One region of the Rothia similimucilaginosa genome, then DNA from elsewhere that is predicted to be linked to it. Evidence: predicted binding sites of a transcription regulator. Region 1 holds the regulator's gene; the other holds the start of a gene.
The links. Region 1 encodes LexA, which represses DNA repair genes until DNA is damaged. Its sites were predicted from a motif close to TCGAACANNTGTTCGA; they were not measured.

Region 1 (15,938 bases):
CCCGCCGTCTCCATTGACGAAGCGCCCGTTCGTGCCTTCACCCCCGGCGGTGCCGAGCCGCGCCCCATGGCGGCTGGCCGTATGAGTCGAGCCGGTGCCGCATCCATCGGGTCAGGGCTCACCGCCGAAGAAAAGGAAGAGATTGAGCGGCAAGCAGCTCAGCGGGATAAGCAGAAGAAACGCAAGTCTTCGCGTGCCTCCAAGAACACAGACTACAAGCGTGGGTTCCGTCGTATGAGCGCGGCGCAGGAAGAGAAAATGCGGAGCCGTTCGCCCTACGCGCCCGCCTTCGGAGCTCGCAGTGACGATGAGGAAACCCGCAAGAGTCCAACCGGCCGCGGCTCGGGGAGCAACCTATTCAGGGAAGGAAGCAGCTTGAACGAAGAACTCACCCCGGCTGAAGAAGCACTCATTCGCGGCATTGCTGAGGAAGAGGCGCAGGGCGTTGGTACCGGAAAGAGCCGTGCCGCTTCGGCGGGTTCCCCAAAGAGCGGTTCTCGAGCTCGGGGCTTCCAACCGGGCGGCTCTCAGATAGGACATGCTTCCTCACCGTCGGAAAGCAACGTGCCTTCCTGGAAGCAGAAGGTGCGTACCGCCCGCGTCGCGGAAGAAACAGACCCCTACACTCGCGCTAAAACCATCGTGTACAATCAGCTGGCGTACTCGGCAAAAACCCGAGGTCAGCTGCGTAAGAAGTTGCAGGCAGAAGGCTTCGAGGCGGAGCTCATTGAGCCGCTGCTCGATAAGTTTGAGGCGGCAAAACTCATTGACGACGCCGAATACGCCCAAATGTTTGTGGCACAGAAGAGCCGCACCAAGAAGCTCTCCCGCGCCGCGCTGCGTCGTGAGCTCGCTGAACGCGGGGTGCGCGGTGAAGAAGCAGAGAACGCACTGGCTCAGCGCACCGACGAGCAGGAACGTGAGGACGCTGCCGAGCTGGTGCATAAGAAGCTGCGCCCCGGTATGGACCTGAGCGACCGTGCCGAAAAGGATAAGGTGACCCGCCGACTACTGGGGATGCTGGCTCGCCGCGGGTACTCCTCCTCGGTGTCGATGTCGGTGATTCGTGAGGAACTTGCCGACTACGGTGCGGATGACGAGCTCTGGTAGTTGGCGGCTCTGGTCTAGGATGAGTAGGTCGCTCCGTCTAAGGCTTCCATCAATGAGTTAAAAGGGTGAGTCCGCTACAGACATACTCTGTAGCGGGCTCACCCTTACGTTTTTGAGCTTTATAAAATGCCTTGTCGAAGGCTATATTCGCTGTTTATTTGACCGCTCCCAGATGGTCCGCGAACTCGGCGAGGGTTGCATCCTGAGAACCAGCGATTTCCAGCAGCAGGCGCATCAGTTGCGCACCCTCACGGCGAATACGAGGTAACAAGCCGGAGCGTGCCGAAGAAGAGTACAGCTCCAACAGGGCGCACACCGTCACCGCCGTGCACACCGCCAAATCCTCCGCCAGGTGCTCATCCAGCGGGGCATCCTCAAAGAGGGCAGAGTACAGCGCCGGCAGCGCCTTCTTGCGATCCACCCGGTAGCGCGGGTACTCCGGCGAGGAGGGGAAGCCCAGCATCGCCTCAACGAAGGGGAAGCCGCGGTGGTGCAGGCAGGTGCCCTCCGCATCGACCATGCGCACCTGCGCGCCGTCCGCCGAACCGATCAGCACGTTCTGCGGCGAAAAATCGCCCGAAGAGAGCATATACACTCTGCCGCGGTTGAGCTTGAACTGCTCGGGTACCGGCGGGCGCTTAGTAAAGAAAGGCTGCAGAACGCGGCGGAAACGGAAGGACAGCTCCTCAACGGCGGTGGGAAGAACGGGCGCGTCCTCATGCGCGGCGGGGCTAGAATCGGGGCTAGAGTCAGCACCGTGCTCGGGGGAGCGCGCCTCATCAGCCACACCGTACAGCTTCTTCAACCCGCGCTCAGCTAAACCCGGCGAGGCAATAGCTCCCGGGAAGTGTACCTTGCGATCGGCACGTGCTAGGTTCAGGCGATATTCCTCCACCGCCTCACCCATAATGCCGCTGGCGGCAAGCGGACGGTACGCCTCAATGTAGTAGTTCAACGCATCCAGCGCCTGCTGTTCGGTGCCCTCCAGCAGGGCGTGGGCGACCGAATACTGCTCGCCCTCAACGGTTCCGGCGCTCACATCCTCCAGCGCCAGCACGCGCAGCTCAGGATCTGCGCCGTAGAGCTGGGGGAACAGACCCGGAACCTGCCGGTTCAGCGCCTCCAAACCGTAGCGCTCACGCAGGTACCCGAAACCGCCCGCGTTCACCGTCGAATCCTTACGGCGGTAACGCTTCACAATAATCGAGGTCGGCAAAGATTGTGTAGACTCGAAAGACTCCGCAGACTCGGCGGCAGGCTCATACGCCACACGCACCACAACGGAACGCATGCCGGTGCCCAGAATCTGCACGCGCTCAACCGTGCGGGCAGCCACCTGCTCCAAAGAATACGCCCAGCTGAGCAACTGCATCAGGGTCTGACGCATCGAAGCAGAATCAGCGCTCGCATGAGGCGGCACGGGGGAGTAGGCGGCAATCGCCTCCTCAATGAGGGTGTTCAGAAGCTCCCCGTCAGGGGCGGGGGCGGAAGAACCGTTCGGAGACAGAGCCGGAAAGTTACTACTAAGGGAAACCTGCATAGAGTCATTATCCCCCATCGGATACCCTATAGGGCATGACTTCGACCCTCAGCGATTCCGCCCAGACCTCCGAAACCAGCCCCCGCACCTACGAAGTGCGCACTTTCGGCTGCCAGATGAACGTGCACGACTCCGAACGAATGTCCGGCCTGCTGGAGGCTAACGGCTACGTTCGCGCTGAGGAAGGCACCCAGCCCGACCTGGTGGTTTTCAATACCTGTGCGGTTCGCGAAAACGCTTCCAACCGCCTGTACGGCAACCTCGGTCAGCTGGCGCCGGTCAAGCGCGCTCACAAGGGCATGCAGATTGCTGTGGGCGGCTGTCTGGCGCAGAAGGACCAGGACGCCATCATTGAGAAGGCACCCTGGGTTGACGTCGTGTTCGGTACTCACAACATTGGCTCCCTGCCGGCGTTGCTGGAGCGCGCCCGCCACAACCACGAGGCGCAGGCAGAACTGCTCGAATCCCTCGAAGTTTTCCCCTCCACCCTGCCCACTAAGCGCGATCACGTGTACTCCGGCTGGGTGTCCATCTCCGTTGGCTGTAATAACACCTGCACCTTCTGTATCGTGCCGTCCCTGCGCGGTAAGGAAAAGGACCGCCGCCCCGGCGACATTCTCGCAGAAGTTAAGGCGTTGGTCGATGACGGCGCTATTGAGGTGACCCTGCTCGGCCAGAATGTAAACTCCTACGGCGTGGAGTTCGGAGACCGCCAGGCATTCTCCAAGCTGCTGCGTGCCTGCGGTGAGATTGAGGGCCTGGAGCGTGTACGCTTCACCTCCCCCCACCCGGCAATGTTCACCGACGACGTGATTGACGCGATGGCGGAGACCCCGAACGTCATGCCCGTGCTGCACATGCCGCTGCAGTCCGGCTCCGACAAGGTGCTCAAGGATATGCGCCGCTCCTACCGTTCCAAGAAGTTCCTGAATATTCTGGACAAGGTGCGTGAGCGCATCCCGAACGCCGTGATTACCACCGATATCATTGTGGGCTTCCCCGGCGAGACGGAAGAGGACTTCCAGGACACTCTGAAGGTTGTGGAGCAGGCTCGTTTCTCCTCCGCATTCACCTTCCAGTACTCGATCCGCCCTGGCACCCCGGCGGCGACCATGGAGAACCAGATTCCGAAGGAGGTCGTGCAGGAACGCTACGAGCGTCTGATTGCCCTGCAGGACCGTATCGCCGGTGAAGAGAACCGCAAGCAGCTCGGTAAGACCGTTGAGCTGATGGTCGTTGCGGAGGCTGGTCGTAAGGCTGACCAGACTCACCGTCTCTCCGGTCGTGGCCCGGACCAGCGCCTCGTGCATTTCTCGGTGCCCGAGGGTTGTGAGATTCCCCGCCCCGGTGACATGGTCACCGTGCCCATTACCGAGGCTGGTTCCTTCCACCTGATTTCTGACCCGACCGCCGAGCAGTACCAGCTGCGCCGCACCCGCGCCGGTGACGCGTGGGACCGCTCCCAGGCTGACTCTTGCGGTACCGGCACCACCCAGGTGCCCGGTACACCGGTGGGCCTGGGCATGCCGACCATCGGTCTGCGCCCCTAAAACCTATAACGAATCATGCGCCCTGTTCTTCGGGCTCTTGCCGCCACCGCAAGTGGGGGTGAGGGAACCGGTAGAATGGGGCGCATGACTATCTCCGAAACTCTGCCCGTTATCGCTATTGTGGGCCCGACCGGCACCGGTAAGAGTGCTCTCGCTATTGAGCTGGCTCTGCGCCTGAACGGTGAGTGCATTAACGCTGACTCTATGCAGTTCTACCGGGGTATGGATATTGGTACCGCGAAGGTCACTGCGGAGGAGATGCGCAGCGTTCCGCACCACCTGCTGGACATTATGGACGTGCGGGATGAGGCATCTGTGGCGGATTTTCAGGAGCGTAGCCGTGAGCTGATTGAGCAGATTCGTGCTCGTGGCCGCTACCCGATTTTGGTGGGTGGTTCCGGCCTGTATGTGCGTGCTGCCCTGGATAAGTTGGAGTTCCCAGGCACGGATGCGCGGGTGCGTGAGCGCCTGGAGGAGCAGGCGCGTACCGAGGGTATTGGTGTTCTGCACTCCCGCCTGGCGGAGGTTGACCCGGAGTCGGCTGCGCGCGTGAAGGATGAGCGCCGCATTATTCGTGCCCTGGAGGTGTTTGAGGTGACGGGTCGCCCGTTCTCGGCGTTCATGCCGGTGCGCGAGTACGTGACGGAGAGTATTCAGATTGGTTTGGATATGGATCGTGCCCTGCTGCATGAGCGTCTGCACCGCCGTGTGGAGCTGATGCACGAGCAGGGTCTGCTCGATGAGATTCGTACCCTGAACGAGCAGGGACTGCAGGAGGGTAAGACTGCTTCCCGCGCGATTGGTTACGCGCAGTTCGCTCGCGCCCTTGAGGATGCGGACTACAGCGTGGAGCAGGCGATTGAGGATACGACCATTGCGACTCGCCAGTTTGCGCGCCGCCAGCTGACCTGGTTCCGTGCGGACCCGCGCGTGCACTGGCTGGATGCGCTCTCACCCACCCTTGTAGATGAGGCGGAAGCCATCATCTGCGAAAGCACCCGATAAGCCACAATAACGAGCTGGAGCCGAGCGGATACCCCTTTGAACCGGTCCGCGCGGTAAAATCATAAACGGATAGGTCACCAACCTTAAGGACAGCATATGAGCGAGAACCCTTCCATCTGGGGCGAGCTGGCAGGCCTGACCCTCACTAAGGGTCACGGCACCGGTAACGATTTCATCTTTCTGACGGACGAGAACGCAGAAATTGCCCTCACCCCCGAGCTGGTAGCCCGCGCCTGCGACCGACACTTCGGCATTGGCGCGGACGGCTTCATTCGTGCTGCCCGCAGCACCGCCTCCCGCGCGAGTCAGAAGCTGCTCGAGGAGCACCCGGACGCTGTCTGGTTCATGGACTACCGCAACGGTGACGGTTCTGTCGCTGAAATGTGCGGCAACGGTGTGCGTGCGTTCGTGGAGTACCTGCGCACTGAGGGCCTGATTGAGCTTGAGGTGGGCGAGACCGTCAAGATTGGTACCCGTGCCGGCGTGAAGACTGTGGCGCGTACCGAAGAGGGCTACGCGATTGATATGGGTCCGTGGAGCTTCATTCACGGTGAGGCTGCCCGCGAGGGTGGCGAGGACTGCCTGGTGTCTGCTCGTGGCCTGAAGACTCCGCGTGCTGGCCTGTCCATTTCGATGGGTAACCCGCACACCGTGGTGATGCTCGGCTCCGATGGTAAGCTGGACGGTCTGGACCTGCACAGCCTGCCTCAAGTGAGCCCCGCCCCGGTCAATGGCACGAACGTTGAGTTTGTGGTGCCGGTCGACCTGGATGTTGAGAGCGGCGCGCATGTGGGTGCTATCCGTATGCGTGTGCACGAACGCGGCGTGGGCGAGACTCTGTCCTGCGGTACCGGCGCGTGTGCGGCTGCTGCTGCGACCCGTTTCTGGGGTGGTGAGGAAGCACCGGATGAGTGGCTGGTGCATGTGCCCGGCGGTACCCTCGCGGTGACTTTCGTGCTGGGCCCGGACGACCTGGAGCATGTTGTTCTGGCTGGCCCGGCGCAGATGGTTGCGACCGTTGTGCTGCGATAGCCTGCAACGATAGCGAGCAGCCCTAGACCAGAGATTTTATAGAGAAAAGCGGCGGGTGTTTTCTGACAATAAATTCAGAAAACACCCGCCGCTTTTACGTTTTTAGCAATGAGCGCGAGAGGTTCTAGTCCTCGTAGCGGTGCACCTGCAGAATACGGAAGCCCTTCGAGGTCGCATAGCGCGACACCTCAAACTCGCCGGGGTGCAGCTCCTCAAGCTGCGCGTCCATCCACTTCTGCAAAGAATCGGAGCCCAGGTTCTTCTGAACCACCAGGTAGGCGTCACCACCGGGTGCCAGGCGCGGCAGCCAGGTCAGCAGGATCTCGTGCAGAACCTCCTTGCCCACGCGAATCGGCGGGTTCGACCAGATGGTGTCAAAACGCAGTTCGGGGTCAACCGATTCGGGGGTTCCCACGGTGACGTTGGACAGGCCGAGAGCGGCGGCGTTGCGTTCGGTCAGGCTAATGGAGCGGGAGTTCACATCCACCGCGTGCACCTGCGCCTGCGGTGCGAGCATCGCCAAAGTCAGGGTGATGGGGCCCCAACCGCAGCCGATGTCGAGCATGCGTTCGCCCTGCGGGTCGGGTGCTTCCTGCAGCAAAATAGCGGTGCCCTTATCAATACCGGAGGGGCTAAAAATGCCGGTAGCTGTAGTGACGGTGACCTTGCGGCCGGCAAGCTCCACCTGCACGGGGCGGGGCTTGAATTCGGTCTCGGGGGTCTCAGAGAAATAATGCTGCTCGCTCATGCTATCCAGTGTACCGGTCGGGCAAGAACCCGCCGCACACGGGCAGAGAATGCACGGGGCGGGTCGGCAGCTTGCACGCCCTCAGCGCACAGGCGACCGAATCCCCTACCTGATGCGGGCAACGGCGGTAGAATTAGAGTCGTATGAATTCTAAGAACAACCCCGTATCTGATACCGAAAAGCTGCCCAGTGATGAGCAGTTGCGCCGCACCGTAGACCGCGTTCTGGGCCGCTCCCAGGCCACTGCCTCCGTCACGACGTATGACGCAGCCGGTACCGCGCATCACAGCGATAACTCTTCCAGCACCCACGGCAGCCACAATAGCCGCCGTGTGCTGGATACTCGCGCACGTGAAATTTCTGACGTTCAGCGCGAACATTCCGAATATGACGGTGACCAGGAAGACCTCGCTGAGCGCCGCGCACTGCGCCGTATCGCAAACCTCTCCACCGAGCTTGAAGATGTCACCGAGGTCGAGTACCGCCAGCTGCGCCTGGAGCGCGTGGTGCTGGCTGGTCTGTGGACTGAAGGCACCGTAGAGGACGCGGAGAACTCCCTACGTGAGCTCGCGGCACTGGCTGAAACCGCAGGTTCCGAGGTTTTGGACGGTTTGGTTCAGCGCCGACTCAAGCCGGACCCCGGCACCTTCCTCGGCTCCGGTAAGGCGCTGGAACTCAAGGACATTGTGGAGGCGACCGGCGCCGACACCGTCATTGTCGACTCCGAATTGGCTCCCTCTCAGCGTCGTGCCCTCGAAGACATTGTGAAGGTCAAGGTCATTGACCGTACCGCCCTGATTCTCGATATTTTCGCTCAGCACGCCAAGTCCCGAGAGGGTAAGGCGCAGGTTGAGCTGGCACAGCTGGAGTACATGTTGCCGCGTCTGCGTGGTTGGGGTGCCTCCCTGTCCCGTCAGGCGGGTGGCCGTGCCGCAGCCGGTGAGGGTATCGGTTCGCGTGGTCCCGGTGAAACCAAGATCGAGATGGACCGCCGCCGCCTGCGCGCTCGCATGGCGAAGCTTAAGCGTGAGATTGCTGCGATGGCGCCGGCGCGTGAAACGAAGCGTCTGAACCGTCGCCGTAACCGTGTGCCTTCGGTTGCTATTGCCGGGTACACGAATGCGGGTAAGTCCTCCCTGCTGAACCGTCTGACCGATGCCGGCGTGCTCGTGGAGAACGCCCTGTTTGCGACCCTGGACCCGACCGTCCGTAAGGCTCAGACCCCGGACGGTATCGGCTACACCCTCTCTGACACGGTGGGTTTCGTGCGTTCGCTGCCGACCCAGCTGGTGGAGGCTTTCCGCTCCACCTTGGAAGAGGTCGCTGACGCTGACGTCATCCTGCACGTGGTGGATGCTTCGCACCCGGACCCGGAGGGGCAGATTCGTGCTGTCCGCGAGGTCATTGCCGAGGTTGACGCCCGCCATATCCCCGAGATTATTGTGCTGAATAAGGCTGATGCCGCCGACCCGTTCGTGCTGGAGCGTATGCGTCAGCGCGAACCGGAGCACGTAATCGTTTCGGCGCGTACCGGTGAGGGCATTGATGAGCTGAAGCAGAAGATTGCGGACACTATTCCGCGCCCCTCTATTGAAGTGAAGCTGCTGATTCCGTACTCGCACGGTGAGATTATTTCGCGCCTGCACGAGTGGGATGCCGAAATTAGGAGCACCGATTTCGTATCGGACGGCACTTTCGTGGTGGCTTTGGTTCGTGAGGATGTCGCCTCCGAACTGTCCGAGTATGTGCTGGAAGGCGACCTGCTGGAGGTTCTGGAGGAAGAACTTGCGGAGGCACACACCCTGGCTGAAGCGACCGCATCTGTTTCCGAGCAGTCCTCTACCGCCGAGGCTCTCTAGGAGCGTATGAGCGTGACCGAGAGCATCAACGCGCCCAAAAACGCCCCGGGAACCGTGCCCGGATCGGCGACCGACGGCACCCGATTCACCGGGCAGGAGCTTGAGACCCTGCCCGGTGCGAAGGATGCCCTGACCCTGCTGGACGAGGCGGTTGCCGCCACTGGCGGTCAGAATCGTGCCGGTCAGCGCACCATGGTGGCGCATGTGGCGCAGGCTCTTGAACTGCAGCGTCACCTGCTGGTCCAGGCGGGTACCGGCACCGGTAAATCCCTGGGCTACCTGGTGCCTGCCCTGGCGCGGGTGGAGGAGTCAGACCAGCCGATTGTGGTTGCGACGGCGACCCTTGCCCTGCAGGCGCAGATCGTGAACCGCGATATTCCGCGTCTTCTACAAGCGCTGGAGCCGCGCCCGGAGTCGCAGGCGCAGGTTGCTCTGCTCAAAGGCCGCAATAACTACCTCTGCCTGCACAAGCTGGAGGGCGGCTACCCGGAAGACGAGCCGGATGCTCTCTTTGACATGCCTTCTTCAACTTCCCGCGTGGGTGAGGAAGTGGTGCGCCTGCGCGAGTGGGCCGACCGCACGGAGACCGGCGACCGTGACGAGTTGAAGCCCGGTGTCTCTGACCGTGCCTGGGCTCAGGTATCGGTCAGCGCCGCCGAGTGTCTGGGCCGCCGCTGCCCGCTGGTGGAAGAGTGCTTTAGCGAGATGGCGCGTAGCCGTGCCGCTGAGGCTGACATCGTCATCACGAACCACGCCCTGCTGGCGATTAACGCTTTTGAAGGCATGAAGGTTCTACCCGAACATGAGACGGTCATTATTGATGAGGCTCATGAGCTGGTGGACCGTGTGACCGGTGCCGTGTCTGGTTCTTTGACGGTTGCGATGGTTCGCCGTGCGGCACGTAGCGTGAAGAAGCATTCGAAGGCTGATTCCGGCGCACTGGAAATGGCTGCCGGCACCCTGGAGACTGCTTTCGAGGGTCTTGCTGAGGGCCTGTTGAAGGGCCTGGACGGTCGCCTTTTGACCGCTATTTCTGCGGTAAATGATGCCGCCCGCACCGCCCTGTCCGATACCAAACCGGACGGTCAGGACGTTGACGCTGGCCTGCAGATGGCGCGCTCGCGTGTCTCTGAGGTGCACGATATGAGTAGCCGCATTCTGGAGGCATCTGCTGAGCAGGACGTGCTGTGGATTTCTCGTCAGGGTGGCTGGGAGAACGGCCGCTACGTTGCTGCTTCCGATACCGACCCGGCGACCCTGAACATCGCCCCGTTGAGCGTCGGTCTGCAGTTGCGTGACGGACTGTTCGCTGACCGCACCGTGATTTTGACGAGTGCGACCCTAACGGTGGGTGACTCTTTTGATGTTGCAGCCGCCGCCCTGGGACTGCAGGGCGAGGGCGCGCCGCGCTGGACGAGCATCGACGTGGGTTCGCCTTTCGACTACCGCAAGCAGGGCATTATGTATGTTGCCGGGGATTTGAAACCTCCGGGATTTGGTGTGCATGAGGGTCAGCTGGAGCGTCTGCGTGAGCTGTGCGAGGCGTCGGAGGGCGGTGCCCTGGGCCTGTTCTCCTCGAAGCGTGCCGCCGAGCGTGCCGCCGAGTACATGCGTGAGCATAGCGACCTGAACGTTCTTCTGCAGGGTGAGTCTTCGCTCAAGGCTCTGGTGGAGGAGTTCAGCGAGGACGTTGACTCGTGCCTATTCGGCACGATGAGCCTATGGCAGGGCGTGGATGTTCCGGGTGACTCTTGCCGCCTGGTGGTGATGGACCGCATTCCGTTCCCGCGCCCGGATGACCCGATTGCGCAGGCGCGTACGCAGGCGGTGAACCGTCACCGCGGTAACGGCTTTATGGCGGTTTCTGCTCACCATGCGGCGATTCGTATGGCGCAGGGGGCGGGCCGCCTGATTCGTTCGGTGTCTGACCGCGGCGTGGTGGCTGTGCTGGATTCTCGTGTTGCGACTAAACGTTACGGCGGTTTCTTGATGAAGGCGATGCCGCCGATGTGGTCGACGCAGAATAAGGCAGCCGTGATGGGTGCGCTGGCTCGTCTTTCAGCAAGTATTGAGCGTTAGCTCGGGCGAGATCATTCCATGCCGCACCGCCGCTCCGCTTTGGGCTATAAATTTGGACATATAGGAATCATCCCGGTGATACGTGAACGTTCACGTATCACCGGGATGATTTCTATAGAGAGCTAAAAGGCCTAACGGTTATGTCTGTTAGAAGTCGTGCTATTTAGACCCAGCTGCTTTTAGAGGCTGCGCTGGTGAGAGCCCGCGTCTTCTAGAGACTGCGCAGCACGGAGACGACCTTACCCATGACGGTTGCGCGGTCACCCATAATCGGCTCGTAGTTAGAGTTGCGCGGCATGAGCCAGGTATGGCCGTCAACCTGACGGAACACCTTCACGGTTGCTTCATCGTCGAGCAGAGCGGCAACGATATCGCCGTTGTCTGCGGTGTGCTGCTCGCGGACAACCACCCAGTCGCCGTCGCAGATTGCGGCGTCAATCATGGAATCGCCCTTGACCTTGAGCATGAAGAGCTTGCCGTTACCTACCAGCTGGCGGGGCAGGGCAAGCACATCCTCCACGGACTGCTCGGCGGTGATGGGACCGCCCGCTGCAATTCGTCCAACCAGGGGAACGGGTACGAGGTCTTCATCGCCGACTTCGAAATTCGGCAGCTCGGGCAGGGACGAGGAGGAACTACCGTGGATGCCGACGCCGTTCTCATCCAGCACCTCAATGGCGCGGGGGAGCTTCGGGTCGCGGCGAATGTAGCCCATGGTCTCGAGACGACCGAGCTGGTGAGTGACCGAGGATAGGGATGCAAGACCCACCATGTCACCAATCTGGCGCATGGACGGCGGGTAACCCTTTTGTTCAATCTCGGTGCGGATCGCGTCAAGAATCTTCTGCTGGCGCGCGGTCAGCGCCGGACGGGGTGCTGTTGCCATTTCTTTTCCTTCGGTCTGTGCCCCGAATTCTGTATTCCGGTCTCTGTAGTCTGTTTGAGACACAGTCCGGTCGGGGCACGGATGGGTGCTTCACACGTTTTCCGATGGTGTCCTAAAGATTTTTTGGTTCTGCCGAAATGGGTCTTATCTCGTCAGGGGGTGGAGGAATTCTATCCGTGCCGGAGTGATACGCGGGCAACGAGTATGCGCCTCCGCCCTATAAAACTCACTCAGTAGCACCTGCATTTTGATACAGAACCAAGCTGTAACGGGTACAGAAACCTGCTGTGAGTAGGACTCATCAGGAGCGTGTGGAACGTCTCTTGACACCAGTGTAGAACACTACACCGAAAAACTCAAACAAATATTCTAGATTTTTTCTTCGAAGCTCGAAGAAATTTTTAGTACATATCTGCTATACTTTAGAATAAAATTTCGTATATACTCTTGAATCTCTCCTGAAACTCAGGATTTGCGGGTGAATGTTCGAAAAATATTCGAAGATTCGGTCCGGAGTCTTCCAGGAGGGGCGAGTGAATGAGTGTTCGAATGTATTCGAATCCTCTGTCTCTCTTCGCACTATCTACCCCGGATGCTCTAGGGGTCATCTGGCGAAGAGAGAGCGCAGGGGATGGGGGTGCTGGGGCGACCCAACGCAACCCGGTGTATCCGGTGCTCTGACCTAACTAGAGAATAGCTATCCAATAGTTATTGCTTAACAATCACCACTCCATAGTTATCACTCAACTAGGACCTCCGAGCGGGTATCGCTCGGCATTGCTAGACCCGCGGGGTAACCCCGGGGCGAGCTGAGAGAAAGGAACCACAATGACTCTTGCAGCACCTATTGCTTCTCGTGGCACTTCTGCACACCTTCCGGCAGGTTTGGTGGTACTTCACCCCGCCCGCACTGTGTCCGCCCGCACCGTGCAGGGGCGTTCTCGTGTGCCTGCATCTTCGCAGTCTGTTCGCTCTTCTCGTGCGGTTCATGCACCCCGCCCTGTGCCGGTGGCTCTGCCTACCCATGCTCCTGCCGTTTCTGCCACCGTTGCTTCCACTCAGGCGCCGGTTCGCTCTGTAGCTTCTGGTGTGCAGGCTGTCTCTGATCCACAGGCGCCTCGACTGAAGAGCGTTCTTCAGGCTAAGGGCGGCGAGCTTCTGCGCGCGATTCCCTCTTCTATCCGTCGTCTTGGTACTGTGCACGGTTTCCTGAAAGGGCTGCCTCTGCTGACTTTGGCGGTGCTGATTGTGCTCGGTGCTATTAGCTTCTTTGGCCCGGCGGCTTCTGCTTCCGTGGAGAACGCTTCGGCGACTCGAACCATCGTTGTGGTCAAGCACGGCGAGACCCTGTGGGATATTGCTCAGGCAGTGGATCCGCAAGGTGACACCCGTGATACTGTGGTTCGTATTATGGAGTTGAACTCGTTGACTAGCACCTCTGTTGATACCGGTCAGCATCTGGAAATTCCTCAGACTCAGCGCTAAGCATGGACCCGTGTGTGGTTGGCTTCTGCATGAGGTTGGTGTCTTGACTCCGAACTCTTCATCTCTCAAGCTAGAGCGCTTGAGCCAAATTCTTGAGCCTATGAAATAGGAGCGCACCGATGCCTGTTCCCGTTGAACCCACACCCGTCGAAACTGAATCTGTACAGAGTGCTCAGACCACTCGTCCTGTGGTTGCTGTTTTGGGGGAACCCGGAACTCGTGGCGCCCTGGTGAAGCTTCTTCAGAATGCGGGGGCTCAGGTTATCGTGACCGCTGTGCCCAATCAGTTGCGTGAGGCTGACGGAATGGTGGTTACCGGCGGTGCGAGCTCTCTCGAGGCGTACGAAGATCTGAAAGCTAAGGATGCTGAGCGCGTGATTGGTCGCCGTGTGGCTGGCGGTCGTCCGGTGTTGGTTGCCGGTGCAGCGTTGACTTGCCTCTTCGACTCCGTTACGGTGAAGCATCCGCAGACGGGGCAGATTCAGGTGCAGTGCATGGGGGAATGGCCCGGTGAGAGTGTGGAGCTTTCTACCCGCGACCTGGTGCCCGGTGTGTCTGCCCTGCGTTCTGCCTCGGATAGCGCGCTGCTCAAGGACCTTGAGGGTGAGGCTCACTTCAAATCTGAGCACGCCGTTTTTGAGTGGGCTTTTGATCAGAGCATTGAATATATTGCCCCTCCCGCGGTGACTTGGACTGTCACCGAACCTGCCTATATCGCGGCAGTTGAGAACGGTCCGCTGACGGCGGTGCAATTCTGCCCGGTGGAATCTGGCGAGCTGGGTGCGGAGTTTATGCGCCGCTGGGTTGCATCCCTGGCGGTGACTGGTCGCCTGTCTTCTGAGGGCTCCGCTACTGCTGCGGGAGGTAACTAATGTCTGCACCCATTCTTGAACTTCTGCCCGCTGTTGATATTTCTGAAGGCTACGCGGTGCGCCCGGTGGGCGGCACCCTCTCCGGTGGTGAGCAGCGCCTTGACCCTGTTGAGGCGGCTCTGACCTGGGTGAAGGCTGGTGCTCGCTGGATTCACCTGGTTGATCTTGATTTAGCGTTTGGTCGTGGCACGAATACTGAGGTTCTGGCTGAGGTGGTTGCCGCTGTCCGCGCTGAGAATGCCCGGATGACCGGCTCCGCTCCGGTTCGTGTTCAGGTCAGCGGCGGTGTGCGTAATGCTGAGAGTCTGGAGCGCGCCCTGAGCTTGAGCCCGGACCGTGTAAACGTGACTAGTGCGGCTCTGGCGGATTCTTCCTGGCTTGAAGGTGTTCTGGCTCGTTATGCCAATTCTGATCTTCTGGCTCTTGGCCTCGATGCCCGTTACAACCCCGAGCGGGGCTGGGTGACGGTGGCTCGCGGTACCGACTGGTCGGGTCCTGATTTGGCGGAGGCGCTGGCGTGGCTGGAGAGCGTGGGCGTGCGCCGCTATATCGTCACGGATGTCAGTAAGGACGGTTCTCTGGCGGGCCCCGGTGCGGAGCTGCTGGATGAGGTACTGGCTCAGACTGCCTGTCGGGTGGTGGCGTCTGGTGGTGTGGCGTCGCTGGCTGATCTTGTGAAGCTGCGTTCTGTTGTGCCTTCTGGTTTGGAGGGCGTGGTGCTTGGTAAGGCGCTGTATGTGGGTAACTTTAGTTTTGAGCAGGCTCTTGAGGCCGCTGGCTCCCGCTAAAGTTACCGCTCCGCTCAAATCCGAGTAGATTTCTTATCCGCATAGGTTTTATGTATGACGAAGCCCCACCTTCCTCAGCACAAGGGAGGCAGGGCTTCGTGATGACATACACCAGATACGGCTTAGTAGACCAACTGGTTTAGCGCACGTCCTGGCTTAGTGCACCAGTTTGGTTTAGTACACCGGGCCGGTGAGCTTTTCGCCGGGGCCCTTGCCGGGCTCGTCCGGGAAGGGGGACGCTTCGCGGAAGGCGAGCTGTAGGGTGCGCAGGCCGTCGCGCAAGGGTGCTGCGTGCTGGGAGCCGATTTCGGGTGCGGCGGCGGTGACGAGGCCTGCCAGTGCGGTGATAAGCTTGCGTGCTTCGTCGAGGTCCTTGAGGTCGTCAGCGTTTTCCTCGGCTGCCAGGCCGCACTTGACGGCTGCGGCGCTCATCATGTGGATGGCTGCGGAGCTGATGACTTCGATGGCGGGTACGTCTGCAATGTCGCGAAGCTGTTCGTTGACGGCTTCGACCTGCTCTTCGGTGAGTTCGGTGTGTCCGTGTACGGGGGTTTCTTCTTCCGCTGTGAAGCGGAAACTCGTGTTTTCAGTGCTCATAGTCCTAGAATCTCATATTTCGTTTGTTTCGGTAAATGCGTCCTTAAGCGTGACCGTCGGGCGAGCCACCTGCGCGATTTCCCGCAATTTTTATGGTGTTTTACGTCTAAATCCTTGCGTCTGTCGGGGATTCTACGGTATGGTTGTAGGCAGTTTGCAAGTGGAGCATGCCTCCCACCCGGTTGACCGCTGCAGGCGTTAGCTTGCGAGTTTTGAGGTGAACGGGTTTGTCCGCCGCTTTCGGCGTACGCTGGTTTGTGCCTCCGCTTGTGTAACTGCGGGGGCTTTTTTAGTGCCCGCAACGGATAGTATTCACGGGGAAACCCACAGAGCACAGGAGCTAGTCATTAGCGAACCACGCATTAACGATCGTATCCGCGTTCCCGA
Region 2 (15,938 bases), 540 kb from region 1:
GCCACAGCATCCATGAGCTTGAGCAGGTTCTCGTGACGAGCCGCAGGGCTCACACCCAGCTTGTTTGAGTCCAGTACGAAGTCGTCGAAGAGGCCCTTCACGTTGTTCTCAGACTCAGTACCGCGCGCCGACTCCTCGAATGCCTTGAACACGTTCGCCAGGGTCTCATTCAGGTTCTGATCCTGACGCGCCTTCGCATGCACCACAGAAAACAGCTGAGAGGGCAGCAGCAGGAAGCCACGCTCCTCCACCAGCATGCGGCGAGTATCCTCATCAAAAGCTTCATCAGGAATCTGTTCAAAAGCCTGATCCAGACCGTACTTCTTCTCCACAAAGCGCACCTGGCTCTCAGAGAGGTAACGGTAGAACAGCATACCCAGCACGTACTGCTTAAAGTCCCAGCCGTCTACCGAACCGCGCAGGTCATTCGCAATACGCCAAATCGTAGAGTGCAGCTGCGCACGCTCAGCGTTACGGTTACGGTGCTCGTCAGTGGTAGCGGAAGAATCCGTAGACTGCGTCGTCATAGGGGCGGTCAACCTCTCATTAGTTATCGTTTCTCGTCGAAGAAACGTCAAAGTTCGGGACCCGTGCGGTCCCGGTCGTACACATACGCCAGTGTGGGTTCAGAAGCCCTACTCGGTGGGAGTGTTCATAGCTTCCACAAGCTGATTCGTACCCGGCGGCGCGAACTCTTTCAGTATACGGGTTCCCCAGACCCCATACTCGCTGGTTCGTCATCGCTGAGCCACTGGTTGTCTCGATAGGTTAGTGTCTTCGCCGTGGGTCTTTAACCCGTAGTGAAGACACTAACCTATCGAAGGAGCCCCAGCCCTCCCCTATAAACGATGAAAAGCCACATGTGTTTCGAGAAGCCACCAAAGAAGTGGCTTTTCGAAACACATGTGGCTTCTGGGCGTAGAAAAGTATTTACGCTTCCGAGGGTTTCGCGCCGGTCAGGCGGTACGCCTTGTACACGCCCGTCACGTTACGGACCACGTTCAGCACGTGCTCCAGCATGAAGCGGTCACCCAGCTCCAGGGCGAAGCGGTCCACCACGGTACGATCCTCCGAAGTGTGCACGCGCGCATCCAGAATGTTCACGCCCGATTCAGAAATTGCACGGATCAGGTCGCTCAGCAGGCCCTTACGGTCCAGCGCCTCCACCTGAATCTGCACACGGTACGTAGCGGTCGGCGAAGACGCCCACTCGACCGTAGTCACGCGCGGCTCCTCGTCAGCGTTACGCATGTTCGGGCAGTCACGGCGGTGCACCGAAATGCCGTTGTAACGGGTCACAATGCCGATAATGTCATCCGGCGGAACCGGGGTGCAGCAGCGCGCAATCTTCGTCAGCACACCCTCAGCACCGGGCACAACCACGCCGTTATCGCCAATCGCCTTGCGGGTCGACTTCAGCAGCGTCTCGTCAAAGTCGCTGACCTCAACCTCGGGTGCCGGCTCGTCGCCGCGGTGCACCTCAACGAGGGTGTCAATGACCTGCTTCGGCGCGATTTCGTGCTCACCAATTGCACGGTACAGCGACGCCACATCGTTCTTGTGCAGCAGTTGAGCCACCTGAGTCATGATCTCCGGGCTCATCATCTTCTGCAGCGGCAGCTCACTGTTGCGCATGCTCTTCGTCAGCATCTCGCGGCCGGCGAGCAGCGCCTCCAGGCGGCGTTCCTTCACAAAATACTGACGAATCTTCGTGCGAGCGCGTGAGGAGCGAACGAACTTCAGCCAGTCCTCGCTGGGGCCAGCATCCTCGTTCTTCGTGGTCATAATTTCCACGGTGGCGCCGGTGGGCAGGACCGTGTGCAGCGGTACCAGGCGGCCGTTGACCTTCGCGCCGACGGTGCGGTCGCCGACCTCGCTGTGGATGGCGTAAGCAAAGTCCACGGGGGTGGAGCCGTTAGGCAGGGCGATTGCTTCGCCGTTGGGGGTGAGTACGACGATTTCGTCGGTGTCGAGGGTGTCTGCCAGCGACTCGTAGAACTTCTCCGACTCGGGGTTGGAGTTCGAAATTTCGGCGATGGACTGCAGGATGCCGACGTTCATCATCGCCGAGGTCTGGGTGCCCGGCTCCTTCGGGTCCTTCGCGGGCGCGCCGCCACGAGTTGCGACTTTCTCACCGCGCGACGCGGCCTTATAACGCCAATGCGCCGCCACACCGTACTCGGCCTCTTCGTGCATCTTGTAGGTGCGAATCTGAATTTCAAGCGGCAGGTTACCCGGACCGTACACAGTCAAATGCAACGACTGGTAGTTATTGTTCTTCGGGTTCTTAATGTAGTCCTTGAAACGGCCGGTCATCGACGGCCACAAGGACAGCACGTGACCGAGCACGGTGTAGCACTCTGCCTCTTCCTCAACCATGATACGCACGGCGAGAATGTCATTAATCTCGTCGAAGCTGCGGCCCTTCGTCTTCATCTTCTGATGAATCGAATAGTAGTGCTTGGGGCGGCCCGTCACCGTCGCCTCAATACCGACCTGCGCCAGGCGCTCCTTAATCTTGGTGCGCGCCTCGTTCAGGAACTTTTCGAGGGCGGGGGTGCGTTCGCCGACCATGCGCACCATTTCGGCGTAAATTTCCGGGCTCATAGCGGCGAAGGACAGGTCCTCCAGCTCCCACTTGATCGTGTTCAGACCCAGGCGGTGCGCGAGCGGCGCGTAAATCTTCAGGGTCTCTTCTGCCTTCTTCGCGGCAGAAGCCTGCGGCACAAAACGCCAGGTGCGGGCGTTGTGCAGGCGGTCGGCAAGCTTGATGAGCAGCACACGGATGTCCTTGCTCATAGACAGCACGAGCTTACGAATCGTCTCAATGGAGGCGTTCTCGCCATAGGTCATCTTGTCCAGCTTGGTCACGCCGTCGACCAGGTAAGCGACCTCCTCACCGAACTCGTCAGTAAGCTGCTCCATCGTGTAATCGGTGTCTTCCACCGTGTCATGTAGCAGGCCAGCGGCGAGCACGGGGCCGGTCGCGCCCATCTCCGCAAGAATGGCGGTCACCGCGACAGGGTGGGTGATGTACGGGTCGCCACTCTTACGCTTCTGACCCTCGTGACAGCGGTTCGCCACCTCGTAGGCGCGCTGCAGCATCTGGATGTCTTCGTCCGGGTGGTAGCGGCGCACGGCACGTACGACCGGCGCAATCATCGGGGAGAAACGGATAGTGCCGCCGTGCGAATCGGGCGCCTCTATCTTGCCGCTGCGGCTACCGAAGACCAGGCGGTTCGGCACACGTCCGCCAGCAGCCATGACGCGGTGCGAGCCGCGTTTCTTCTTTGCGTCAGACGAATCAGTTTCAGGCAGAGGAATCGGGCCAGCGGGCCGAACCGCGGGCTTCTCGGCGGTCCCTGCAGAGTTCTCAGCGTTGGTGTTCACGGCAGGTTCTGCACTCATTCCAGGCTCCTTTGGACGTAACAGCGATGGCCTGAGCCCCCGAATCTGCTCGTCGTTGAAAGGCGTGGATGCGGGCGCGCAGTATCTTCTACCCTTATCCTACCCAGCACGCGGATATGAGCCAAAATATGTGCGTAAACTATGCCGCGCTGCGAAATATTAGGCCGGTGAAACATTAGCCCGGCGAACATGAGGTTCAGCGGGGAACAAGGAGGCGCCACTCCCCCGGCTCTGCTACCCCACGCCACTGCTAGAACAAGCCATGGGGGAACAGACCAGCGGATATAAAACCGCGGGCACGCTAAAGGGGAGCCGACACCTCTCGGTATCGACTCCCCTATCGTTAGCGATGCCAGTGGTGCTGGCGGAACGTTGGCTAACCGTTCAGGTTCACGCGGTGAATCTCAATGGTTGCGCGTGCTGGCTTCTTAGCGGGCTTCTCGGTTGCTTTCTTGACCTCTGCGGAATCCTCGGACTTCTGAGCCTTCTCAGCCTCGTCAGCATCCTCAGCGTCCTTGAAGCTGCCGCTCTCCACCTTCGCGGTGTGCTCACGAATCTGATCCTCACCCAAACGCAGCGAAGCATACAGCGGCGCAGACACGAACAGCGTACCGAACATGCCCACCAGAATACCCACAAACAGCGACAGGGACAGGTCCTGCAGAGTACCCGCACCCAGGATGAACGCACCAATGAACAAGATCGCGCCCACCGGCAGAACACCCACAATAGCGGTGTTAATCGAACGGACCAGAGTCTGGTTCACCGCCAGGTTAATCTGCTCGGCAAAGGTCGTGTCACGGCGTTCCAGCACATCCTCGGTGTTCTCACGGATCTTATCGAACACCACCACCGAGTCGTACAGCGAGTAGCTCAGAATCGTCAAGAAACCAATAATCGCACTCGGAGTGATCTCGAAGCCGAACGCGGCGTACAGACCAACCGTCACCACCACGGTGAAGAACAGGCCCGCAATAGACGCCAGCGACATCTTCCAGGTACGGAAGTAGAACGCCATACCAATCAGCGCAAGCACCACAAACGCGACCAGACCCCAGAACGCCTGACGGGTCACATCCGCACCCCAGGTCGGGCCCACAAATGAAGAGGTCACGTCATTCTCAGAGACGCCGTAACCCTCCTGCAAAGCGGCCTTCACCTGCAGAGTCTCATCATCGCTGAGCTTGCTCATCTGGGCACGAATCGTACCCGGCGCAATATTGGTCACGCGAACATCCGAAGCATCCTTCGCCTTCTCGTGAATAATGCGCTCACCCGTAGCAGTATCAACGTGCGCGGTCTTCGAGACCACGAACTCCGAACCGCCACGGAAATCAATACCCAAGTTGAAGCCGCCACCAACAGCCGGAATCAGAACCGAAACCGCCATCAGCACAGCCGCAAGCAGCAACCACAGGCGGCGCTTACCCACGAAGGGGTACGAGCGGGCACCCGAATGCAGGTCATTACCGAAGCGGGCAAAAGCATTAGGTTTCACATCGGTAGCCATGCTTAGCTCTCCTTCTTCTCATCAGAAGCAGACTCCTCAGACTCAGCGGCAGCACGCTCTGCACGGCGACGCTCAGCAATGCTCAGCTGCTTCTCCCCCGGGCTGCGGAGGCGACCGGCACCACGGTACAGCGGCGTAGCTCCCAGCGACTCAGGCGACAAGCCTGAGTGGCGGTGACCCTCACCGAAGTAGCGGGTATTCGCCAGCAGAGTCAGCATCGGGTGGGTGAACAGGTACACGACCACAAGGTCAGCAATCGCAGTCAAACCAAGGGTGAACGCGAAGCCCTTCACCGAACCGACGGACACCACGTACAGCACCACAGCAGCCAGCAGGTTCACAGCCTTCGACGCCAGAATAGTGCGGGATGCACGCTGCCAACCGTGGTTCACCGCCGACGGGATCGTGCGGCCCGCACGGATCTCATCACGGATACGCTCAAAGTAGACGATAAACGAGTCAGCTGTAGCACCAATCGCCACAATCAGACCCGCCACACCAGCCAGGGACAGGCGGTAGTTCAACGCCCAACCCAGCAGAGCAATCGCCTCATACGAAATAATGCCAGCCACAACCAGCGACATCATCGTGACAAAACCCAGCAGACGGTACTGGAACAGTGAGTACACAAACACCAGCAGCAGGCCAATCAGACCGGTCAGCAGACCCACACGCAGCTGCTCCGAACCCAAGGTTGCAGAAATCTGCTGCTCCGACTGGATCGTGAAGCTAATCGGCAGGGCACCGTACTTCAGCTGATCGGCAAGAGCCTTCGCCTCCTGCTCGGTGAAGTGACCGGTAATCTGCGGCTTACCATCAGAAATCACAGCCTGCGACACCGGGGAAGACAGCACCTTGCCGTCCAGCAGAATTGCGAAGCGGGCACGAGGATCCGAAGCGTTCTGTGCACGAATCGCGTTCAGACGAGAAGTAATGTTCTGGAACTTCTCACGGGCCTCATCGTTGAACTGAATGTTCACAGCCCAACGGCCCGTGGTCACGCCCTGGCCGCTCGTCTCCTGCGAGTGGCTTGCGGTAGAAATATCACTACCATTCAGCTCCACAGGACCCAGAATATACTTCTCCTGACCGTCAGTGGAGCACGCCACCATCGGCTTAGTCGGGTCCGCACTATCGGCGTCCTCATTGCGTGCCGCGGTGCAGTCCTTCGCCTCGTACTGCTTGTACAGGTCCGCCGTAATCCAGTTGCGGTCCGAACCATTAGTCGGTTCCGCGGAGGGCTTGGGCAGCTTATCGTCCGCAGTGCGGGCATTCTCAGCTACCGCAGTACCGGCGCCAGAAAGCAGCACCGGGCGGAACGTCATATTTGCAGACGCCTGAATCAGCTGACGAGTCTCAGCGTTCATCGTTCCGGGAACCGAAACAACCACGTTATTACCCGAGCCGAAGGAGGTGGTGACTTCCGCCTCCGAAACGCCAGCACCATCAACGCGCTGACGAATAATCTCAACCGCCTGATTCAACTGCTCCTGGGAGACGTTCTCATCCGAAGAGCCATTGACCTTCGGAGAAAGAATCATCTGAGTACCACCCGAAAGGTCCAGGGCGAGCTTCGGTGCCCAAGAACCTCCCGAGTAGGTGGTGCCGAAAATACCGGCAGCCATAACAACCATGAGCAGGACCATCGAGAGGAGCGCCCCTCGCGCGGCTGCAAGCGGTGAACGCTTAGCCATAATGTTCCTTCTATGAATATTTTCGTGTGTAGATTTGGTGTTCTACAGATTCCGTAACGCGAAAACCCGACGCCGCTGATGGGGGCGCCGGGCTCATACGCTCTGAACTACTTAGCAGTATCAGAAGAGGTATCGGAAGCGGGAGCTTCGGATGCGGTAGCCTCGTACACGTCCTCAGTCAGGGGTGCTGCGGGGGCCTCCTCCTCAACGACGGCCATAATCGCGTTCAGTGCCAGAGTAATAACAACACCGTCCGCAATCTGAAGCTGCAACTTATTGTTCTCAAAATCAGTGCTGACAACGGTGCCGTAGATGCCGGAACCAGTCATCACCTGGGTGCCGGGGACGAGAGACTGCTGCATTGCGCGCAGTTCCTCCACCTGCTTACGCTGACGCTTCTGGGCGGAGAACATCATCCATGCCAGCAGCGCCATCATGGCAATCATAATCAGGAGGTTAAAATCCATGGTCTCACTTTCACATCCGCACCCGTGCCGCTCACCGCGAGGGTTGAGCCTACCAGAAGGTGTGGAATCGTAGATACAGTACGTATCCATCCTACGCGAGAGCATGAGCTTTAGCGCCCCGAACCAGCATTTTTGTGAGGTTAACCTGAGTTTTGGACTCTCTCGGCGTAATTTCTGTCCCCAGAAGAAGCCCGGCAGAGCCCGATGGAACCCAAAAGCGCCTGCAGAAGAGTTGCAGAAAGATACGTTGCCGAAAAATACAAGGAGCGCACACAGAAAAGCCCGCAGGAGGCTGATACCTCCCACGGGCTACTGCTGTTTTATCAGTTGATGCGGGACTAGAGCTGAATTTCGGGTGCTTCCAAGCCGAGGTGCTCCCACGCCGCGGGCAGAGCCACACGACCGCGCGGGGTGCGACCAATCAGGCCCTCACGCACCAGGTACGGCTCGGCAACCGTCTCCACGGTCTCAGTCTCCTCACCCACCGCAATAGCGAGGGTAGACAGACCTACCGGGCCGCCGCCGAACTTGTGAATCAGCGCCTCCAGCACGGCACGGTCCAGGCGGTCCAGGCCGCGTGAATCCACCTCGTACATGTCCAGCGCGGTTGCGGCATCATGCGCGTTAATACGATCCACGCCGTTCACCAGCGCCCAGTCACGCACACGGCGCAGCAGACGGTTCGCAATACGCGGCGTGCCGCGGGAACGACCAGCAATCTCGGTGAAGCCCTCGGAGGTGATCTGCATGTCCATCAGACCCGCGCTACGGCGAAGTACCAGCTCAAGCTCCTCCACCGAGTAGAACTCCAGGTGACCGGTAAAACCAAAACGGTCACGCAAAGGGCCGGGCAGCAAACCTGCACGGGTCGTCGCACCCACGAGAGTGAACTGCGGCAGCTCCAGCGGAATGGAAGTCGCACCCGCACCCTTACCGACCACAATGTCCACGCGGAAATCTTCCATCGCCATGTACAGCATTTCCTCAGCCGGGCGGCTCATACGGTGAATCTCATCCAGGAACAGCACCTCACCGGGAGTCAGCGAAGACAGAATCGCCGCCAAATCACCCGAATACTGAATCGCCGGGCCGGAGGTGATGCGCAGCGGCGCCTCCATCTCTGCCGCAATAATCATCGCGAGAGTGGTCTTACCCAGACCGGGAGGGCCCGACAGCAACACATGATCGGCGCTACGGCCACGCATCTTTGAAGCCTCCAGCACCAGAGACAGCTGCTGACGCACACGACGCTGACCCACAAAGTCGTCCAGGGACTTAGGGCGCAGTGCTGCCTCAATCATCTTCTCTTCAGGCTCTTCTTCCATCGCCACCAGGCGCTGGGCGGGGGCTGAAGATGCCTGAGTGCCGGGCACCTGACCGGGAAAATACCCGCCGGAAACCAGGGACGCCGCGGGCTGCGGCTCATAGGGATTCTGGCTCATAGAATTCTTCTTTCACAAAAGTTTGAGTGGGATACGTCGAACAGGGCGCGCCGCTTAGTGGCGACCCACCGTGTTCTGAGTACCCAAAGAGGCGAGCACACCGCGCAGAGCCACACCCACCGGCTCAGTCTCTGCGGCAGGGTTGTGCTGCACGTAAGCGTCAATAGCGGCGGAAGCGTCCTTCTCACTCCAGCCCAGGGAGGTGAGAGCGTCAAGCACCTGCGGCTTCCAGACGATGCCCTGACTCAGCGGCAGCTCATCGGTCTGGCCATCACTGAGAATCAGCTTGCCAGCAAGCTCCAGCACAATACGGCGGGCACCCTTCGGACCAATACCGGGAACCTTCGTGAACGCCTTATCGTCACCGGTCGCCACGGCGCGCTCCACCTCTGCGGCAGTGTGAACGCTCAACACCGCCAGGGCAATACGAGGACCAATACCGGACACCGAAAGCATCATATCGAACACTTCACGCTCGGCAGGCTCCGAAAAACCATAGAGAGTCATCGACTCTTCACGCACAATCATGGTGGTCAGCACGGTAGCTTCCTCACCGGTGCGCAGCTTGGAGAGAGTACGCGCAGTCGCGTACACGAGCATGCCGAAACCGTTCACGTTAATCACCGCATGATCAAGGCCCACCTGAGCCACACGACCGGTCAGGGATGCAATCATTTTCTCTCCACCTTTCAACACCGCGCCCACAGATGGAGGCTCGCGGCAGTGTGAGGGCACCGGGAACTCCGGCACCCACAGAACGCGCTCCCCCAATTCAACGGGGAGACACTACAAGTATATTAGAATATTTCTTCTGAAATCAAGCATATATTCGAACTTCTTAGCGAATATACGCGAGCCAGTGCGAGGGGTACAAAAGCCCACAAAGGCACCTCTAGCGGCGAGCGCGCGTCTCCGCCTCCATCCAGGCACGCTGCGCCGGAGTCAACGACCCGCCACGACGAGCCTGAACAGGGCGTGAACCCTGGTGAGTCTGCGTCTGAGCAGACATGTTAATACCCGAACCGATGCCGCCGCCACGCCAACCGTGACAAATCGCAATCGCCAGAGCATCGGCAGCATCGGCGGGTTTCGGCATGGAATCCAAACCCAAAATACGGGTCACCATGCGGCCCACCGATGCCTTATCGGCACGGCCGCTACCGGTCACGGCCGCCTTCACCTCCGAAGGGGTATGGAAGAACACCGGCACGCCGCGCATTGCAGCCGCAGAAATCACCGCACCCGAAGCATGCGCCGTACCAATCACCGTGTTCACCTGTTCCTGGGCGAAGACACGCTCAATGGCGAGGGCGTCCGGCTTGTAGGTGTCGAGCCAGTGGGAGGCGGCGTTGAAAATCCAGAAAATACGCTGGTCCAGGGACTCCGCCGGGATCGTGCCAGCAACACCCACGTTCACGAAGTGCGCCTTACGATTAGCAGTCATATCAAGCATGGAGAAGCCACAGCGGGTCAGACCAGGATCAACGCCCATAATGCGGGTCGCACCCGAAACACGCTCCACAGCGGTGGCGGTATGATTCTCACGCATGCTATCGCGTGCGGCAGGTTGAGCGGCAGACATCATCTCCCCTTTCGACAAACTCCCTCTAGAATCTCTAGATTCTAGCCCTTCAGAATCCTAGCACCCGGCACCAGGGCACGCCACGAGAACGGTCACCACGAGTACGGCCACTACTCGTGCCATCCCCAAGACGCTAAGAAGCCACTCCCCCAACCAGCCACCCTACGGCGGCTCGATTAAAGGAGCGGCTTCTTCAAACGTCAGATATCAGAATCCGAGGGATTACTCAGCTTCCAGCTCTGCCATAACCTCAGCAGAAACATTAGCGTTAGAGTAGACGTTCTGAACGTCGTCAAGCTCTTCAATAGCGTCTGCCAGCTTCATGAACTTCTTAGCACCCTCAGCGTCCAGGTCAACCTGCATAGTCGGGCGGAAGACCGGGTCGTCATTGTTATACTCGAGCTCAGCCTCGTCCAGCGCCTTACGGATCTCGGGCAGGTCGGTTGCTGCGGAAACAACGGTGAACACGTCGCCCTCGTCCAGAACCTCTTCAGCGCCTGCATCCAGAACAGCCATCAGAACGTCATCCTCGGTCAGGCCGTCAGTCTTGGTGACCTCAGCAACGCCCTTACGCTCGAAGAGGAACGCAACCGAACCCTGGTCAGCCATGGTACCGCCGTTACGGGTCACAGCCAGGCGAACCTCAGACGCTGCACGGTTACGGTTATCAGTCAGACACTCAATGTACAGAGCGGTACCCTGCGGGCCGCGTGCTTCGTACATGATTTCGGTGTAGTCAATGGTCTCACCGGTCAGGCCAGCGCCACGCTTGATTGCGCGGTCAATGTTGTCGTTAGGAACGGAGTTCTTCTTCGCCTTCGACACAGCCAGGTCAAGAGCGGGGTTACCAGCAATATCAGCACCGCCCATACGTGCTGCAACTTCAATTGCCTTAATGAACTTCGCGAAGGCCTTCGCACGCTTAGCGTCAATAGCGGCCTTCTTGTGCTTAGTAGTCGCCCATTTAGAGTGACCGGACATTCGTATCTCCCTTAGTCAAAACCTCCGTGCGGGCACGGCGAAACGTCCCACGCACCGTACTGTACTCACATAACTATACCGTAGCGGAGGCGCACACCACCTCAGAAAATGCACGCCACCGCCCGGAATAGGGTGCTAGCGGGGGCGAGACGCAGCCGAAGCGCGCGCCTTCTCCACCAGCGAGTCGTCAATAGTGTTCGGCGTGAACTCGCCAAACTTACGCTTAGCCGCCTGCTCAATCAGGTAGTCCGAAATCTTCGGGTTCTTCGGCAGCAGCGAACCGTGCAGATAGGTACCAATCACGTTATGCGCGCGCGCACCCTCATAAGTGTCAGTCACGTTGTTGCCCTCGCCCTTGGTGACGGTAGCCAGCGGGGTGCAGCCAGCACCCAGGTAGGTCAGGCCCGAGTGGTTCTCAAAACCAATCACGGTGCCGAACTCCTCAGACTCCTCAACAATATTGCCGATTAGGCGGTCATCACCACCGACCGTGTGCGCATCAAAAATGCCGATGCCCTTCAGCACCTGACCCTCACGGGTGCGGAATTCCTTGCCGAACAGCTGGTACAGGCCACAAATGACGAGCATCGGCACGCCGTCCTCAGCCAGCGAGCGCAGCGTGTCACCGTTCGCGTGCAGGTCATCCTGAATCACGGACTGGCCGGAGTCCTGACCGCCGCCACCCAGAATAATGTCAACATCTTTCGGGAAGGGTTGACCTGGGTTGTGGTCCAAAATCTGCACGTCAAAGCCGTGTGCCTGCGCGCGACGCGCCAGCGCCAGGGTGTTGCCCCAATCGCCGTAAATGTTCATGTCGAGCGGGTACAGCTGCAGAATACGCAGAGTCTTACCGTTATTGGGGCCGGAGGCGGGGGTGCCCTCAAAAGTGTGAGTTGCCGTCATTAGGAAACCCTCTCAACGTCAGTGATCTTTGCGAGCTCTTCACGCAGAGCCAGCATTGCGGTGTAGGTGCAGAAAATACGCATGGGCGCGTTACCGCTGGAGGCAATGAAGCCCTTGAGCGCATCGGCGAGGTTCTCGTTGACCTCGTCAACCTTCACGCCGTCATGCTCCAAGCGCAGCGCCATATCCCAGGCACGCACACCCGAAACCATCTGCACGCCGGTCTTCTTCAAGCTGTCGAAGTCAACATCCCACAGCCAGGACACGTCACGACCGTCAGCGTACTGATCGTTAATCGTGATCATGGTGGCGTAGTCGTCAGCGTTCGCGCTCGCCAGGGACAGGCGGAAACCGCTCGGGTTCTTCACCAGCAGCAGCTGCAGCGGGCGGCCGTTCACGTTCAGGGTCTCACCGCGACCGAAGGCGGGGGTAATCTTCGTCAGCTCCGCAATGAGCTTATCTTCGTTGAGCTTCTCACCCATGACGGCGCGGGTCAGAGCCATAGCGCCAGCCGCGTTGAAGATGTTGTAAATGCCGTAGAGGTTGATCTCGCCGACTCGCTCCACACCCGCCAGGTCGAAGGTTGCGGAGGTGCCGGAGAACGCGGTCAGGGTGACGTCTGCCTCGGGCAGGGTTGCCTTCGCGACGGTGCCGCCGCGCATCTCATCGTCCGAGGGGAAGTACGAGCGCAGGGACTCATCCAGGCCGTAATACTTGACGGTCACGCCCGGCTGCACGTTCTCAGCGAGGGAGCGGATACGCGGGTCCTCACGGTTGAGCACCACGGTACCGGTCGTTGCGGAGGCGACGGTCGCCAGCATGCGGCGGGTCGTGTCAATCTCACCGAAGCGGTCCAGCTGGTCACGCAGAACGTTCAGCAGCAGGGCGTAGTCGGGCTTGACGGCCTTCACGAAGTGCACGGCGTGCGCCTCATCCAGCTCAAGCACAGCGATATCAGCGTCAAGCTTGCCGCCGAGGGTCATCTCGCCCAGCAGTGCCGCAGCGACACCGCGCACAAAGTTCGAACCGGTACGGTTAGTGAAAACCTTCAGACCCTGAGCTTCAAGCAGCTGCACAGCCATCTTCGTGGTGGTGGTCTTACCGTTCGTGCCGGAGACAACAACGACGCCGTAGGGCAGCTTCGCGAGCTCTTCAGCGACGAAGTCGGGGTGCAATTTTTCCATGACAAGGCCGGGGAAGGCGGAGCCGCCGCCGCGAAGCTTAGTCGCGGCGCGTACGCCCTGGCCGAGAAGACGAATGAGGGGTTTGGACATGCTTACCATTTTAGTACACGCACGCCAGCGGCTGAATGGTCCGCCGGGCTCGTTCGCTCATGCCGGACGGGGCGGGGTGCGGGGATTTTGGTGCGGGGGTGCGGGGTTTTGGTTCAGGGGGTTTGGTGCGGGGCTCCGGCTAGGGCGGCGCACCGGGGGTATTAGAAGAGCGAGCCCTTTTAGAACAGAGAACCCTGCACCCTCACCCGCGTGAACTCCTGTGCCGGCTCCACCAGCACATTCCGCCACGCGGCAGTATTCACCAGGAACGCCGCGTCAGCATCGCCGGTGTGGGCGCTCAAAAACTGACCCGCCGCGCCCGTGCAGAAGAAACCAGCCGACCCGCTCTCAGTTCCGGAACCACCCAGGCCAGGATCACCCAAACCGGAATCACAGGGCGCCAGCGGTTCGGGCGATTGCGCCCGCAGAGCCGCGTACGGGCGGTTCATGGCGAGCGATGGAATCCACGGCTCATCCAGGGCGGTGAGCGGCACCTCCGGGTCGGTGTGCGCCAGTTCGGCGAGCGCTTCGCGGGCGCGGGCGACCGCCTCCTGATGGGCAGTGCGAAGCTGCGCGCCGGGCAGCGGGTTCGTCCAGGCGCGGTACTTGCTCGCCACCTGCTTGACCTGCGGAATCTTCGCGAGGGCGGTCACGGCGTCTTCGGCGCGGCGAATGGCAAGCCCATCGGGTGCGAGCGCAATGTAGGTGGCGGTGGCGACCGCCTGCTCATCCAGGCGGCGCGGGGTCGAATGCAGGGAGCTCGTGCCGACCTTGTGCGTGCCGTCGGGGAAGGTCGCGATGTAGAGGCGATGCTCCAGCCTGGCATAGGCGCGCATGGATTCGGTGAGCGTTCCGGGGTACAGGTGCGCGCGGTGCAGGGCGGTAAATTCGTCGCGGGCGGTGCAGCGCGGGCACTGCTGGCCACTCTGGATGCGGGTGCCCTCGGGGCAGGGTACGCGGCGGATTCCCGCGGATTCGGGGGCGGCGTCATTGCTCGTGCCGGTGGTGTAGCCGGCGCAGTAACGGTAGAGTTCCCCCTCGCTATCGCGCGGAATACGCAACCCCAGATAGGCGCCGGGAGTCAACGGAATCTGGATGCGAACCCCGCTCGGAACGCCACGCTGCGCGGGACTGCTTTCCTGGCTAGGGGCGCTCTCCCCCGTCATATAGGGCACCCCTGCCGCTTGAGATGCCCGGTTATGAGCTCCTTCAGCACCCCCGCCGGGCACGACCGGTTCCACCTCAATGAGCGGGCGGCGGTTGGACCAGCGGATCTGCCTCCAGATGAGCAGCTGCGGCGCGCCTACAGAATCACCGGCGGCGGGCGCAGCAGAAAACTCGTCGAAAGCAGTCTCAAGCAGGTTGGGGTAGTCCATAGCATTCCACTCTAGCGGGTCTGGCTAGTTCTCTCACGGGGTGGGGGCGGTGCATCCGGGTATCGCACCTTCGGTGACGCATCCTCATGCGTTCAGTACAGGCGCATATCCTCGGAATGTTGAAAGAGGCCAGCGTCCTTCACGCTGATCCGCACCCTCGCAGTGTTGCCGTGCGTTCACGCACGACGGGGTGGGTTCTCAGCTGAGGCGCTGACCTCTGTGGTTGAGGCAGGGCGCTTACCCTGCCAAGTCCGAAAGCGATCGGTGACCGCTATTTTTCGGTGAGCTATGCGGTGTTTCTGGAAGCCGGAAGCTTCCCCGCAGCGTCGCTGCATTTAAAACTTTGCCATACATAGCAGACGTAACATCATTCAAATGAGCGTTAAACGCCTAATCTACGCATTTATGAAGCAAATTTTTTCTGCACTGGTTTGCAAATTGAAGCAATTAGTGCAGATTCGCAAACTCACCAAGCCTGCCAACCGGGTCGCCGGACTATCTGACGGATGAGCCACACCATCTAGCTGAGGCGGGCAAACCCCTCCGCAATCGCAGAGCGCATATCGTCCAGCGTGCGGGACATAGTCTTGGTGTGAGCGATAATCGGCAGGAAATTCGTATCCCCACTCCAGCGCGGCAGAATATGCTGATGCAGGTGATCAGCAATGCCCGCGCCGCCCACCTTACCCTGATTCATGCCGATATTGAAGCCGTCATTATGCGACACCTCACGTAGAACCTTCATGGCGAGCTGGGTCAGCTGCGCAATCTCAATAGTTTCCGCCTCGGTCGCATCATCGTAGAACGGGATGTGGCGGTACGGGCAGATGAGCAGGTGCCCGGGGTTGTACGGGTAGAGATTGAGAATCACAAAAGCGTGCTCGCCACGGTGCACAATCAGCGACTCCTCGTCACTGCGGCTGGGCGCAGTGCAGAAGGGGCAGGTCTTCTCGGTGTAGTCCTTCTGGCCGCCACTCACGTAGGCGGTGCGGTGAGGGGTCCACAGGCGCTGGAACTGGTCCGGTGCGCCGGGTAGCTCGAAGGAATCCTGCACCGAGGCTGCGGTGCTGTGCTCGGGGGTCGTGTTCTCGCTCATAGTCCCATTCTATAGCCCGCACGCAGCAACGGGAATGCCCGGTCCGTCATGCGTGCCAGATATGAGATAACTCCCCCGGCAGCGCGCCTAGCCGTGAAGCTTTTCCAGGCGAATGATACGGGTGGCACCCTCAAAGGTCATGGGGAAAAACAGCACGCCGTCTTCTAGGATGAATTCCTTGGCTTCCTGGTCGGAGGCGTTATTC

Region 2: a site for LexA is predicted at 9,339-9,354, ahead of ruvA (Holliday junction branch migration protein RuvA). Genes of this name have one in related genera too.

The regions. Positions count from the first base shown of each region.
Region 1 is NZ_CM138149.1:1,506,067-1,522,004, reverse strand. Features, by position in the region: gene QFX07_RS06290 (RecX family transcriptional regulator) at 1-1,110, shown strand, start outside; gene QFX07_RS06285 (hemin ABC transporter substrate-binding protein) at 1,265-2,650, opposite strand; gene miaB (tRNA (N6-isopentenyl adenosine(37)-C2)-methylthiotransferase MiaB) at 2,686-4,200, shown strand; gene miaA (tRNA (adenosine(37)-N6)-dimethylallyltransferase MiaA) at 4,285-5,205, shown strand; gene dapF (diaminopimelate epimerase) at 5,302-6,237, shown strand; gene QFX07_RS06265 (class I SAM-dependent methyltransferase) at 6,362-6,985, opposite strand; gene hflX (GTPase HflX) at 7,129-8,844, shown strand; gene QFX07_RS06255 (ATP-dependent DNA helicase) at 8,851-10,923, shown strand; gene lexA (transcriptional repressor LexA) at 11,135-11,809, opposite strand; gene QFX07_RS06245 (LysM peptidoglycan-binding domain-containing protein) at 12,638-13,294, shown strand; gene QFX07_RS06240 (imidazole glycerol phosphate synthase) at 13,414-14,166, shown strand; gene QFX07_RS06235 (HisA/HisF-related TIM barrel protein) at 14,166-14,954, shown strand; gene QFX07_RS06230 (DUF1844 domain-containing protein) at 15,129-15,551, opposite strand; gene infC (translation initiation factor IF-3) at 15,844-15,938, shown strand, end outside.
Region 2 is NZ_CM138149.1:969,981-985,918, reverse strand. Features, by position in the region: gene QFX07_RS04080 (type I restriction-modification system subunit M) at 1-527, opposite strand, end outside; gene QFX07_RS04075 (RelA/SpoT family protein) at 931-3,408, opposite strand; gene secF (protein translocase subunit SecF) at 3,785-4,918, opposite strand; gene secD (protein translocase subunit SecD) at 4,921-6,612, opposite strand; gene yajC (preprotein translocase subunit YajC) at 6,720-7,079, opposite strand; gene ruvB (Holliday junction branch migration DNA helicase RuvB) at 7,418-8,404, opposite strand; gene ruvA (Holliday junction branch migration protein RuvA) at 8,576-9,196, opposite strand; gene ruvC (crossover junction endodeoxyribonuclease RuvC) at 9,414-10,103, opposite strand; gene QFX07_RS04040 (YebC/PmpR family DNA-binding transcriptional regulator) at 10,326-11,084, opposite strand; gene QFX07_RS04035 (type 1 glutamine amidotransferase) at 11,220-11,987, opposite strand; gene QFX07_RS04030 (Mur ligase family protein) at 11,987-13,270, opposite strand; gene QFX07_RS04025 (hypothetical protein) at 13,441-14,637, opposite strand; gene QFX07_RS04020 (HIT family protein) at 15,158-15,733, opposite strand; gene QFX07_RS04015 (hypothetical protein) at 15,821-15,938, opposite strand, start outside.